DNA from 4 places in the Proteus sp. MB838 genome. Region 4 is predicted to be linked to each of the others. Evidence: predicted binding sites of a transcription regulator. Region 4 holds the regulator's gene; each other region holds the start of a gene.
What was found. Region 4 encodes PurR, which represses purine synthesis genes. Its sites were predicted from a motif close to CANGCAAACGTTTGCNTG; they were not measured.

Region 1 (3,220 bases), on a different contig from region 4:
TCGGCAATAACCACTAATGCCGCCGGCAAGATAATAAAAATAGCACTCCACTCAAAACGCGGCGAATAAAAGGTAGGCAGAGCAAACCAATTGGCTTCTTTAATCGGTGTCACATCAACAACGCCCATAAAGAAAGAGAGTGCGTAACCGACTAACACGCCAATAAGAATAGGAATAATAGCCAAAAATCCCCTAAACATCACTGAGCCTAAAATAGTCACACCCAGTGTCACCATAGAGATTATCAATGTTTGACTATCAACGGGATTATCTGCGCTAGGTAATAATCCAGCCATATTAGCGGCGGTTCCGGCCAACTCAAGACCTATTACGGCAACGATTGCGCCCATTGCCGCAGGAGGAAACATCACATTAATCCATCCGCGTCCGGCGATTTTCACAATGCCAGCAACAAGGCAAAATAGCACCCCACAGACAATAAACCCGCCCAATGCTAATTCATAGCCTAAAGGAAGTAGCAATAACACCGGAGAGATAAAGGCGAAACTTGAACCTAAATAAGCAGGAATACGACCTTTACAGATAAAGAGATAAAGCAGAGTACCGATACCGTTAAACAATAATATGGTGGCCGGATTAACCTTAAACAAAATCGGCACAAGTACAGTAGCACCAAACATGGCAAACAGATGTTGAAAACTCAATGGGATTGTTTGTAATAATGGTGGGCGCTCTTCTACCCCGATTGCACGACGAGTCATGCTTACGACCTCTCTTTAAAATAGATATAAATGGAATTTAAATTTCAGCGATAAAACAAACCAATAAGTGATCCAAAAAAAAGCCGACTATCAAAGTCGGCTTAATCATTATTTTGTACCAAATATCTTATCACCCGCATCACCAAGGCCTGGGACAATGTACCCATGCTCATTAAGATGCTTATCAATCGATGCAGTATATAACTCAACATCAGGATGAGCTTCTTCTAATGCTTTGATCCCCTCAGGCGCAGCCACTAACACTAAAACTTTAATTGAAGTACAGCCTGAATTTTTTAATAAATCAATTGTGGCAATCATAGAGCCACCAGTTGCTAACATTGGGTCAACAACAAGTGCCATACGTTCTTCAATATGAGAGGCTAGTTTCTGGAAGTAAGGGACGGGCTTTAAGGTTTCTTCATCGCGGTAAACACCAACTACACTGATCCGGGCGCTAGGAATATTTTCTAATACTCCATCCATCATCCCAAGACCGGCACGGAGGATAGGTACAACAGTAATTTTTTTTCCTTTAATCTGTTCTATCTCAACCGGGCCACACCAACCTTCAATTGTTACCGTCTCTGTTTCTAAATCGGCGGTAGCTTCATACGTCAGTAGACTGGAAACTTCTGAAGCCAATTCACGAAAGCGTTTAGTGCTTATATCATGATCTCGCATCAGCCCCAATTTATGTTGAATGAGTGGGTGTTTTACCTCAACGATCTTCATAATTTCTCCTAATGTACGACGCAGCCAGACAAAAAAATCGCGAGATTATACCGCTTTTTTAGTGACTTTCCATCGTTTTTCTATTGATATTGATCAATCGCACAGCTTTTAACCACACTAACATGAATAATTGTGATCTAAAAAGAAGATCCTCGCAAACGTTTGCTTTGCCTGTTAGAATAGCCACCGCACACATTTTTTCTTAACAGCAACTTGCCGTGAGGGCTAGACGTGACTAACAAATCCTCTCTCAGCTATAAAGATGCCGGTGTCGATATTGATGCAGGTAATGCTTTAGTCGATCGTATTAAAAGTGTAGTAAAAGAAACTCGCCGTCCTGAAGTTATGGGGGGTTTAGGTGGTTTTGGTGCATTATGCGCTATTCCCACTAAATACCGCGAACCTATTTTAGTGTCAGGCACTGACGGTGTCGGTACTAAACTTCGCCTTGCGATGGACTTAAATCGCCACGATGATATTGGTATCGATTTAGTCGCAATGTGTGTTAACGATTTAATCGTTCAAGGAGCTGAGCCTCTCTTCTTTCTTGACTACTATGCCACAGGCAAGTTAGATGTCGATACTGCCGCACGGGTTGTAACGGGTATCGCTGAAGGTTGTAAGCAATCCGGCTGTGCCTTAGTGGGTGGCGAAACAGCGGAAATGCCCGGCATGTATCATGGTAACGATTATGATATCGCCGGTTTTTGTGTTGGTGTCGTTGAGAAATCACAGATTATCGATGGTAGCAAAGTTAAAGCGGGTGATGCATTAATTGCTCTCGCTTCAAGTGGCCCTCATTCTAATGGCTATTCACTGATCAGAAAAATTCTTGAAGTCAGTGGTGCCTGTGCTGAAACTACCCCATTAGGTGATACATCACTGGCTGATAAACTCTTAGCGCCAACCCGTATTTATGTAAAATCACTCCTGTCATTAATTGAAAACGTTGATATTCACGCAGTGGCACATATTACTGGTGGTGGATTTTGGGAAAATATTCCGCGCGTGCTACCTGAAAATACGCAAGCTCGTATTAATAGCCAAAGTTGGCAGTGGCCTGAGGTCTTTAACTGGCTACAACAGGCAGGTAATGTCAGCACTCATGAAATGTATCGTACCTTTAACTGTGGTGTCGGCTTATTAATCGCCGTGAGCCAAGCTGATGTTGAAAAAACGCTATCACATCTTAATGCCTGTGGTGAAAAGGCATGGTTAATTGGTGATATTGCCCCGCAAGCAGCGGGTGATGCACAAGTGATTATCAATTAGTAAAAGTACCCCCATGAAAAATATTGTGGTCCTGATCTCAGGAAATGGTAGCAACCTACAGGCGATTATTGACGCCTGTAGGGCGCATAAAATCGCAGGCCAAGTTGTGGCTGTTTTCAGCAATAAAGCACAAGCTTATGGGCTTGAACGAGCGAGACAAGCGGATATCCCTGCTTACTTTATCGATCCGGCTGATTATCCTGATAGAGAAGCTTATGATAAAGCGTTAATCACTCAAATTGATGGCTATCAGCCTGATATTGTGGTTCTTGCTGGCTTTATGCGTATTTTATCGCCGTTATTTGTCAACCATTATCAGCATAAGCTATTAAATATTCATCCCTCTTTACTTCCCAAATATCCCGGTCTGCATACACATAAACAAGTTATTGAGAATAAAGATACTTTTCATGGTACTACCGTACACTTTGTCACGGAAGAATTAGACGGTGGCCCGATGATCATTCAAGCGCGTATTCCCGTCTCTCCTG
Region 2 (3,220 bases), on a different contig from region 4:
CCACTAAAGCAATAGCAATTAGAACTGTACCAATATTAAGTTTACGCCACTCACCGGCAAAAATACGGCCAATCACTAAACAGCCAAAACCCAACATAATGCCTGTAACAATATTACACGTTAATACGATAAATACCGCGCACACCATACCTGACATCGCATCGACAAAATCACTAAAATCTAACTTAGTGACATTACCTAACATCAATAAACCCACATACATTAATGCAGGCGCTGTCGCATAGGGGGGAACTAAATAAGATAGTGGTGATAAAAAGAGGATCAATAAAAAGAGAATACCGACCACAGTTGCGGTGAGCCCTGTTTTACCACCAGCTGCAGTACCCGCTGCGGACTCAACATATACTGCTGCAGGTGCTGCACCAATTGCCCCAGCAAATATACTGCTCACGGAATCAGAAGTTAACGCTTTACCACCATTGATAATTTGTCCTCGTTTATCAAGTAAATTAGCTTGTCCCGCCACTGCGCGAATGGTTCCTGTCGCATCAAAAATAGCCGTCATCACTAAAGCTAATACACTAGGTAAAACAAGTGGTTGTAATGCGCCTTTAATATCCATGGCAAATAATAGTGCAAGGCCCTCTTCGCCTAATTGTGGCATTTTAAAGAACCCTTGGTATTTCACGTTAGGATCAAAAATCAATCCAATAATCGAAATCGCAATAATGACTAATAACACACCACCGGGAACTTTACGTTTTTCTAGACCAAAAATAGCAGCAAGACCGGCCAATGACATTAATACTGAAAAAGAAGTAAATTCTCCCATCGCAACAGGTAATCCGGCTAATGGATTTTTCACCACCAACCCAACACTATTGGCTGCGATCAAAAGTAAAAATAGCCCGATACCAATACCGGCGCCATGAGCGATACCAATCGGAATATTTTTTAAGATCCACGTTCTGATCCCTGTTAAAGAAAATAGGGTAAATAGGCACCCCATCAAAAACACCGCCCCCAAAGCAACAGGTACAGAGATATGTTGACCAAGTACCAAACTAAAGGCGGTAAATGCCGTTAATGAAATGGCACAACCAATCGCCATAGGTAGATTTGCCCACAATCCCATTAACAGAGAACCAAATCCTGCCACTAAACAGGTTGCGATAAATACCGCCGTGTGGGGGAACCCCGCTTGCCCTAGCATACTGGGTACGACAATAACGGAATAGACCATCGCCAAAAAGGTTGTTAAACCAGCGATCATCTCTTTACGAACCGTAGTGCCCCGGGCGGTAAGCTTAAAATAATTATCCAGTTTACCTGTGGTTGCTGATTGATTAGCAGACATTACATTCCTCTGACATAAAAAACAGTTCACCCTCCCCAACGAAAACGATTACGTCTAAAATTATTATCATCTCTAATGGTAAAAAAACTATCAGAGGAGTGAAAAAGCAAACGTTTGTTTATTAATGTGGATAGAGTGAGAGAATTTGACGCAAACGATTATCTGGTGCTTTTAGGGTAAGAATCAAGAAAAAAAATACTTTTTTAGCAAAAATGTCATAAAAAGACATTCTAGTGTTCGCAGAAAAAAGAAAAGAGGAGAATAGTGATATATTTCTCCTCTGGTTAAACTGTTTTAGCAACGCAATCACCCTAAAAGGTGAAGCGTACTTATAATCAACTGTTTTTATTAATATCATTGATGTTTATATTAATAATGCTTGGTTTGATACTATAAATATTAATTAAATATTTCTTATGTTTTTATCATTTTTGAACTTACTGTTTTAACAGCATCTTCCCTTGTTTGGCGATAATATTGACTCAGTATTCATCACACTCTGATTGAAAAACATACACCTCCTTGAGATAAAACTAGATGAAAATAGTGCCATTTGGCAAATCTTTCTTATTTCATTTTATTATTTCTGGATTATTCTTAATAAATCACCAATAAAAACCTTTGAATAGTATGTATCGCATTGATTATTAAAATAAAGATAATAAAAGAAAAAATAATTGAATGGGTGATAAAACAGCAGGAAATTATTGTCTAATTTAATGAAAATAGCGCCCTCTTTTACCTACAATAAGGTAAAAAAGAGCATGCAATTATGATGTATGACGATTTAGAGTGTCGACATGCAAGTTAAAGCGATCCATCGTCGAAATTAAAAATAATCCCGTCATAACCACCAATAAAAAAGGTAACGCAGATGGAGAGATTTCAGACATAGCACCGGCTAAAATGGGACCAGAAAGATTACCAATGCCCCATAACATCGCCGCTGAAGCATTTGCTATCATTAGATCATTTCCTGAAAAGTATTGCCCAATTTGTACCAATGCGATGGTATAAATGGCTCCCGCCGTTGCACCAAGCACTAATAATAGTGGCCAAATAACTAAAGTATGTGGCATAGCAATGGGCAATAATAAGCTTGCTAATAATGTAATGACACCACAAATTCGGTATAGCCGTGTTCTATTCATATGATCAGCAAGCCAACCAAATGGCATTTGCATTATGGCATCTCCCGCCAAAATAGCACTGATCATCATCGCAGCAATCGCTTCACTATGACCAACACTTAGCCCATAAATAGGGAACATAGACAACACTGTGCCATCAAAAAATGCAAAAAAGATAATGCCACCACATATCGCAGGCGCCACTTTAATAAAACGAAGAATAGAAAAGTGCGACTCTTCTGAGTCTTTAGCTAATTTATCGCCCACTTTCTGATCCATCATTAAAAATAGCACGATAGAGATAATATGAAGCAGTACGCTGATTAAGATCGGCGTTTTATCAGCAACGCCATATAACGCAATAATTGAAGGGCCTAGCAACTGGCTGATAGTAAACACGGTCGTATAAATCGCTAAAATACGACCTCGCTTGTTATCCGGTACAAGTTCATTGATCCATGTCTCCCCCAAACAGATCATCACACCACTGGCAATCCCGGTGATTAGTCGTAATGGGAACAGGAATTCTAATGGCAAACTCCCCATTAAAGGCAATAGACTAATGGCTGATATAATCGTTGCTAATAACATCGCTAAACGTTTACCAAACCATTGCACAATATAGCGTGCAAAGGGTGAGATGATTAACATTCCCATTGCAGGTGCGGCTGAAATCAGACCAATAATAGATTCACTGATCCCCGCCAAGTTTAGCCGTAAAGCCACCATCGGAATAGTTAATCCAATAACAATCCCTATCACCGCAATACTG
Region 3 (3,220 bases), on a different contig from region 4:
TTTGCTCAGTGTTTTACTATTCTCTCGCTTATTTGGTATGGGGATTTTGTGGGAGAAATTGTTAGGTGAAGACTATAACCGCACAGTAAAAAATATGGTGGAAGAAGGTAGCGAGTTGTTCGGCTATACACTCTGTTTAATTAGTGTTATTTGGTATCGCTATTCGTCTAAATATCATGTTATACCGACATCAATAAAAGTTACTTATTAAATAGTTAGTTGTTTCCAATATAAAAAGCGCTGAATAGTAAAATAATCAGCGCTTTTTCCTTATTAATTTATTTTCTTACCTATTCTGGCTGTTATTGGCTAATAACAGCATGAGGGCCAAAGCACTCATAATGAAGTTTATCGCTTTCAATACCGAGAGCAATAAGTTGTTTAGCGACAGATTGCATAAAAGGTAATGGTCCACAGAAATAGAACTGCATATTAGGTATTGATAGCCATTCATGTATCTTGGTTAAATCCATCAACCCTTCAAATTGATAGTCTTTATTGATAATGTCTTCAGTACGAGGGAGACGATACCATACTGCTTGTTGATATTGTTCAATTTGCTTTCCTGCTTGTGCGATTTCTTCCTTAAAAGCATGCACGCCACCATGCTCTGCTGCATGTAACCAATTGACTTGTGCTTGGTGAGAAGAGAGAGTGTGCAACATCGCTAACATAGGAGTTAAGCCTACACCTGCTGAAATTAATGTGACAGGCGTTGTTGATGAGATATCTAAATAAAAATCGCCCCCTGGTGCGGCAACTTGTAAGATGTCTCCTTCTTGGATATGGTCATGAAGAAAATTAGATAAAATCCCCTTATCTTCACGTTTTACCGCAATACGATAGGTTTTATTGTTTGCCGATTGTGTTAAGGAATATTGACGAATTTCTTGATTTGCAAGTTTCTCATCACGAATATAAATACTTAAATATTGGCCTGCACGGTAAGGTGTAACCGCTTGTCCATCTTCAGGCTCTAATTCAAAGCTGGTAATAACCTCACTTTGTTTTACTTTATGCTTAACTTTAAAGTGACGTAATCCTCGCCAGCCTCCTGAAGCTTGTTCTTTTTGTTGATAAATTTGCTCTTCCCGATTAATAAAGACATCAGCCAAAACTTGGTAAGCGGCTCCCCAAGCATCAAGCACTTCTTTGCCCGGGTTAAACATTTCATCAATGGTGGCTAATAAGTTTTCTCCAACAATAGGATAATGTTCAGGAAGAATATTCAAACTGGCATGTTTTTGTGCAATTTTTTCTACCGCCGGCAAAATAGCAGGTAAATCCTCAAGGTGCGTTGCATAAGCACATATCGCATTAAATAACGCTTCACGTTGTGCGCCACTGCTTTGGTGGCTCATAGTAAAAATATCTTTTAACTCAGGATGGCGAGAGAACATTCTGTCGTAAAAATGCGCCGTTAACGCGGGGCCTGTTTTAGCAATAAGAGGAATAGTGGATTTAATTGTCGCGATAGTTTGTGCATCTAACATAATTGCTCCTGAAAAATATTCAGTTTAATATGATTTTTATAACATGTATTTTTAATACAACTTATATCTTTTTGCTTTATTTGTAAATCTGAGTTTTTATTTTTTTTTAGGAAAATGGGGAAATCTTAGAGAATGATGTTGAGGGTTTACATAAATTAGCGAGATGTGCCTCAAAAAGAACAAAAACAGCAGATAAAATGAGGTTATCAAAAAGTAATAGAACTGTGTTATAGTGGCTTAGCAAACGATTGCGTATTTTTTCTTTTGGGACTATCTCAATGAGGAAAAAGAGTTTACACTGTATGTCATTCTTACTCCCGTAAGGGAGTTCGCCTTTAGTGAAGTTAGCTGAGTCAGGAGATGTGAATGTTAAAACGTGAAATGAATATTGCTGATTACGATCCGGAATTATGGAATGCAATGGAAGGTGAAGTGACTCGTCAAGAAGAGCACATCGAATTAATTGCTTCTGAAAACTATACTAGTCCTCGTGTTATGCAGGCGCAGGGATCTCAGCTGACCAACAAATATGCAGAAGGTTATCCAGGTAAACGCTACTACGGTGGTTGTGAATACGTTGATGTTGTTGAACAATTAGCCATTGATCGTGCCAAAGCACTATTTGGTGCTGATTATGCAAACGTACAACCTCACTCTGGTTCACAAGCGAATGCGGCTGTGTATATGGCATTACTTAAACCGGGCGATACAGTATTAGGGATGAATTTGGCCCAAGGTGGTCACTTAACTCACGGCTCTCCGGTTAACTTCTCTGGTAAACTCTACAATATCGTTCCTTATGGTATTGATGAAGCAGGTAAAATTGATTACCAAGATATCGCTGAGCAAGCTAAAAAGCATAAACCAAAAATGATCATTGGTGGTTTTTCAGCTTATTCAGGTTTGGTTGATTGGGCTAAAATGCGTGAAATCGCAGATAGCGTAGGGGCTTACTTATTTGTCGATATGGCTCACGTTGCAGGTATGATTGCAGCGGGTGTCTATCCAAACCCAGTACCACATGCTCACGTTGTGACTACAACAACACACAAAACATTAGCGGGTCCTCGTGGTGGTCTTATCCTTGCTAAGGGTGGCGATGAAGAGTTTTATAAGAAATTAAACTCTGCCGTATTCCCTGGCTCTCAAGGTGGTCCTTTAATGCATGTGATCGCGGGTAAAGCCGTTGCATTAAAAGAAGCAATGGAACCTGAGTTTAAAGTTTACCAGCAACAAGTTGCAAAAAATGCGAAAGCAATGGTAGACGTTTTCTTAGCGCGCGGTTATAAAGTAGTATCTGGTGGCACAGAGAACCACCTGTTTTTATTAGACTTAGTTGATAAAGATATTACAGGTAAAGATGCTGATGCTGCACTGGGTCGTGCTAATATCACTGTGAACAAAAATAGTGTGCCAAATGATCCTCGCAGTCCATTTGTTACATCTGGTATTCGTATTGGTTCTCCAGCGATTACACGTCGTGGTTTTAAAGAAGCGGAAGCAAAAGATTTAGCCGGTTGGATGTGTGATGTCCTTGATAATATCAATGATGAAGCGAACATTGAAAAAGTGAAACAAAAAGTCTTGGATATCTGCGCTAAATTTCCAGTTTACGCATAAGTTTGTAACGATATAATAAAACCCGTTATACAAGCCCGCTTCGAGAACATGTTCTTGGCGGGTTTTTTTGCATGTTAAAAATGGGGGGTTGGATGGTTATTCCATCA
Region 4 (3,220 bases):
CAAAGCCAAATAGAAAGATACTTAAGCTGTTACTGACTGCGCCTTCACTGATTGATAATTCGCGTTGCATCATACCAAATGCAGGCAGATACATATCGATAGCTAAATAGCCCAGCATACTAAGGCAGGCGAGATACACCATAAAGAGAGAAGGTGTTTTTGATTGTGTGGAATTCTTTAAAGTCATTTTAATTTTCTATGTTATGTGATGTAAAACATTTTATATATTGTAGCTAAGAGTGATTTTACTTGTGAAACGGGAATATTTGGTTAATGCTGTGAAAAAAATTCAAAGGAATACATATTATGTGGTCAGAATACTCGCTAGAGGTCGTTGATGCTGTCGCTAGAACGGGGAGTTTTAGCTCAGCCGCTCAAGAATTGCACAGAGTACCCTCCGCGGTGAGTTACACCGTGAGACAATTAGAAGAATGGCTTGCCGTTCCTTTGTTTGAACGCCGGCATCGTGATGTTGAATTAACCGATGCGGGTAAGATCTTTATTAAAGAAGCCCGTTCTGTTATCAAAAAAATGAATGACACTCGTCATATGTGCCAGCAAGTCTCAAATGGCTGGCGGGGGCAGTTTAGCATTGCCGTGGATGGTATTGTCAAACCGGCTAGAACACAGCAACTTATTCTGGACTTTTATCGCCATTTTCCTGATATCGAACTCTATGTTTATCCTGAAGTTTTTAACGGTGTCTGGGATTCATTAGTGAACGGGCGTGTTGATTTGGCTATTGGTGCCACCAGAGCTTCACCTATTGGTGAACGTTATAGTTTTAAAGATATGGGCTTTATGCCGTGGCGATGTGTGTGTCATGCTGATCATCCTCTTGCAAGCGCGGCACATCCTTTAACCGATGATGAGTTACGGCCTTATCCTAGTTTATGTTTAGAAGATACCTCACGTAGTTTACCAAAACGAGATACTTGGGCATTAAATAATCAGCGCCGAATGATAGTGCCTTCATGGGATATGGGGCTTGAGTGTTTATTAGCAGGATTATGTGTTGGTATGGTGCCTTGGCACCGAGCGGAGCCATTAATCGAACAAGGTAAGTTGGTTACCCTTACCTTAGTACAACCCTTGCCAGACAGTCCGTGCTGTCTAACATGGGTTGATAAAAGCGAATCGCCGGCATTAACTTGGCTATTAGATTATCTAGGCGATAGCCAAACCTTAAATGAGGAATGGCTTCGTTAATGAAGGGGATCAGCGGCGATAATCAATAAATGGACCATCGGCAACAGAGCGACGTTCTACTAGACGCGGGTGTACTTCGATAGTTTGTGCATCCTCGCGTTTATTCACAATACGGTCGAGTAACATGGAAAAAGCCATTTGTCCTAAACGCTCTTTCGGCTGGTGAACCGTGGTTAAAGCTGGTGTGAAATAGCGTGCATTACGGATATTGTCGTAGCCGACAATGGAAATATCGGCAGGAACACGTAATCCTAACTCATCAGCTGCACATATTGCTCCCATAGCCATAACATCACCGCCACAAAATACGGCAGTAGGGCGTTGTTTTTGATTGAGCATTTGGGTCATGGCTTTGTAACCAGATTCAGGTTCAAAGTCACCTTGTACAATCCACTCTTCTTTTACCGTAATTTTCGCTTCTTCCATGGCTTTTAAAAAGCCCTGTAAACGACCGCCTCCGGTATTTCGCTCTAGAGGGCCGGGGATAATACCAATATCACGATGACCTCGTTCAATAAGATAACGACCGGCTATATAGCCACCATGGAATGCGTTATCAATAATGGTATCAGTAAAGTCACCGCGGGCTTTTCCCCAGTCCATGACGACCATCGGAATATTACGATAACCTTCTAAGAGAGAAAGAAGATGATCGGGATATTCTGAACACATGACTAATAAACCATCAACACGTTTTTGTGCCAACATAGCTAAATAAGCTTTTTGTTTATCAAGATTATTATGTGAATTACATAAAATTAGCGTGTAGCCTTTGCTATAACAACTATTTTCAACAGCTTCAATCACTTCAGCAAAGTAAGGTGCTTCACTGGACGTGGCTAATAAACCAATGGATTTAGTGTGATTGACTTTTAAACTACGTGCGACAGCACTCGGCGAATAATTTAATTCTTTTATCGCAGCCCAAACTGCCGCTCTTGTGTTCTCAGCAACAAAACGAGTTTTGTTGATCACATGAGAAACAGTCGTGGTTGATACGCCTGCGCGTTTTGCCACGTCTTTTATTGTTGCCATGGTGTGGAAAACTCCTGACCTTCATTGGTCTCTTTTAATTCATTTTATGGTTTAACTGCCAGTATAGTCATATATAGGGCAAACACTGGCAATAATTTAGCGATTAGCTGTGAATTTTGTATGATCTAGCTCAAAAGTGAAAGTATTAATCAATGTTATAAATTGTGCTCTAGTCGCTATTTTAGCAAAACTTGATATGTAATAATAATTAACCATGACAAGATTATGGTTTAATCTGAGTATTATAATCATTTTGAGGGAGAAATAGATGGATACGGATCTGAAATTTGGTTTAAGTACCGCAGTAGCAGCACTGGTTATGATCGTAATATATGCAAGTTTATTGTTTTGATTGTTAATTGCTAATTATTTGCTTAAATTTTAGCTATCCAAAGTGAGCAATCAAATATATCAATATAACAAAGGGCACTAGGCCCTTTGTTATTAGATTATCAAAAATGGTTTTCCCATCTCTGAAACAGTCAATTAAGCAAGATTTGCTTCAACAAATGACCAGTTAACCAGTGCCCAGAACTCTTCTAAGTATTTCACACGTGCATTACGATAGTCGATGTAGTAAGCGTGCTCCCAGACGTCAACAGTTAACAGTGGTTTATCTTCGCCAGAAACAGGTGTTGCAGCGTTAGATGTATTAACAATAGCTAATGAGCCATCTGCTTTTTTCACTAACCAAGTCCAACCTGAACCAAAGTTTTTTGCAGCTGCATCATTAAATTGTTTTTTGAACTCTTCAAAAGAGCCAAACGCTTTATTGATTGCTTCTGCAATTTTACCTGTTGGTGCACCGCCTGCGTTTGGTGCTAAGCAATTCCAGTAGAATGTATGGTTCCAAACTTGAGCGGCATTATTGAAAATACCACCTTCAGTAGTTTTGATGAGCTCTTCTAAAGATTTATTTTCTAAATCAGTACCTTTAACCAAGTTATTTAAGTTGGTTACGTAAGTTTGGTGGTGT

Region 1: purM (phosphoribosylformylglycinamidine cyclo-ligase) is a predicted target of PurR. The motif match lies at 1,609-1,626, and genes of this name have one in related genera.
Region 2: ACYUCW_RS15950 (NCS2 family permease) is a predicted target of PurR. The motif match lies at 1,356-1,373, and genes of this name have one in related genera.
Region 3: glyA (serine hydroxymethyltransferase) is a predicted target of PurR. The motif match lies at 1,731-1,748, and genes of this name have one in related genera.

The regions. Positions count from the first base shown of each region.
Region 1 covers NZ_BAABMO010000006.1:91,881-95,100, reverse strand. The annotation lists gene uraA (uracil permease) at 1-722, opposite strand, end outside; gene upp (uracil phosphoribosyltransferase) at 831-1,457, opposite strand; gene purM (phosphoribosylformylglycinamidine cyclo-ligase) at 1,689-2,729, shown strand; gene purN (phosphoribosylglycinamide formyltransferase) at 2,743-3,220, shown strand, end outside.
Region 2 covers NZ_BAABMO010000048.1:14,120-17,339, reverse strand. The annotation lists gene ACYUCW_RS15950 (NCS2 family permease) at 1-1,318, opposite strand, end outside; gene ACYUCW_RS15945 (MFS transporter) at 2,089-3,220, opposite strand, start outside.
Region 3 covers NZ_BAABMO010000007.1:62,516-65,735, forward strand. The annotation lists gene ACYUCW_RS04790 (hypothetical protein) at 1-211, shown strand, start outside; gene hmpA (NO-inducible flavohemoprotein) at 303-1,493, opposite strand; gene glyA (serine hydroxymethyltransferase) at 1,860-3,113, shown strand; gene ACYUCW_RS04805 (3-phenylpropionate MFS transporter) at 3,185-3,220, shown strand, end outside.
Region 4 covers NZ_BAABMO010000023.1:60,224-63,443, forward strand. The annotation lists gene punC (purine nucleoside transporter PunC) at 1-187, opposite strand, end outside; gene punR (DNA-binding transcriptional activator PunR) at 307-1,209, shown strand; gene purR (HTH-type transcriptional repressor PurR) at 1,219-2,244, opposite strand; gene cydH (cytochrome bd-I oxidase subunit CydH) at 2,513-2,596, shown strand; gene sodB (superoxide dismutase [Fe]) at 2,731-3,220, opposite strand, start outside.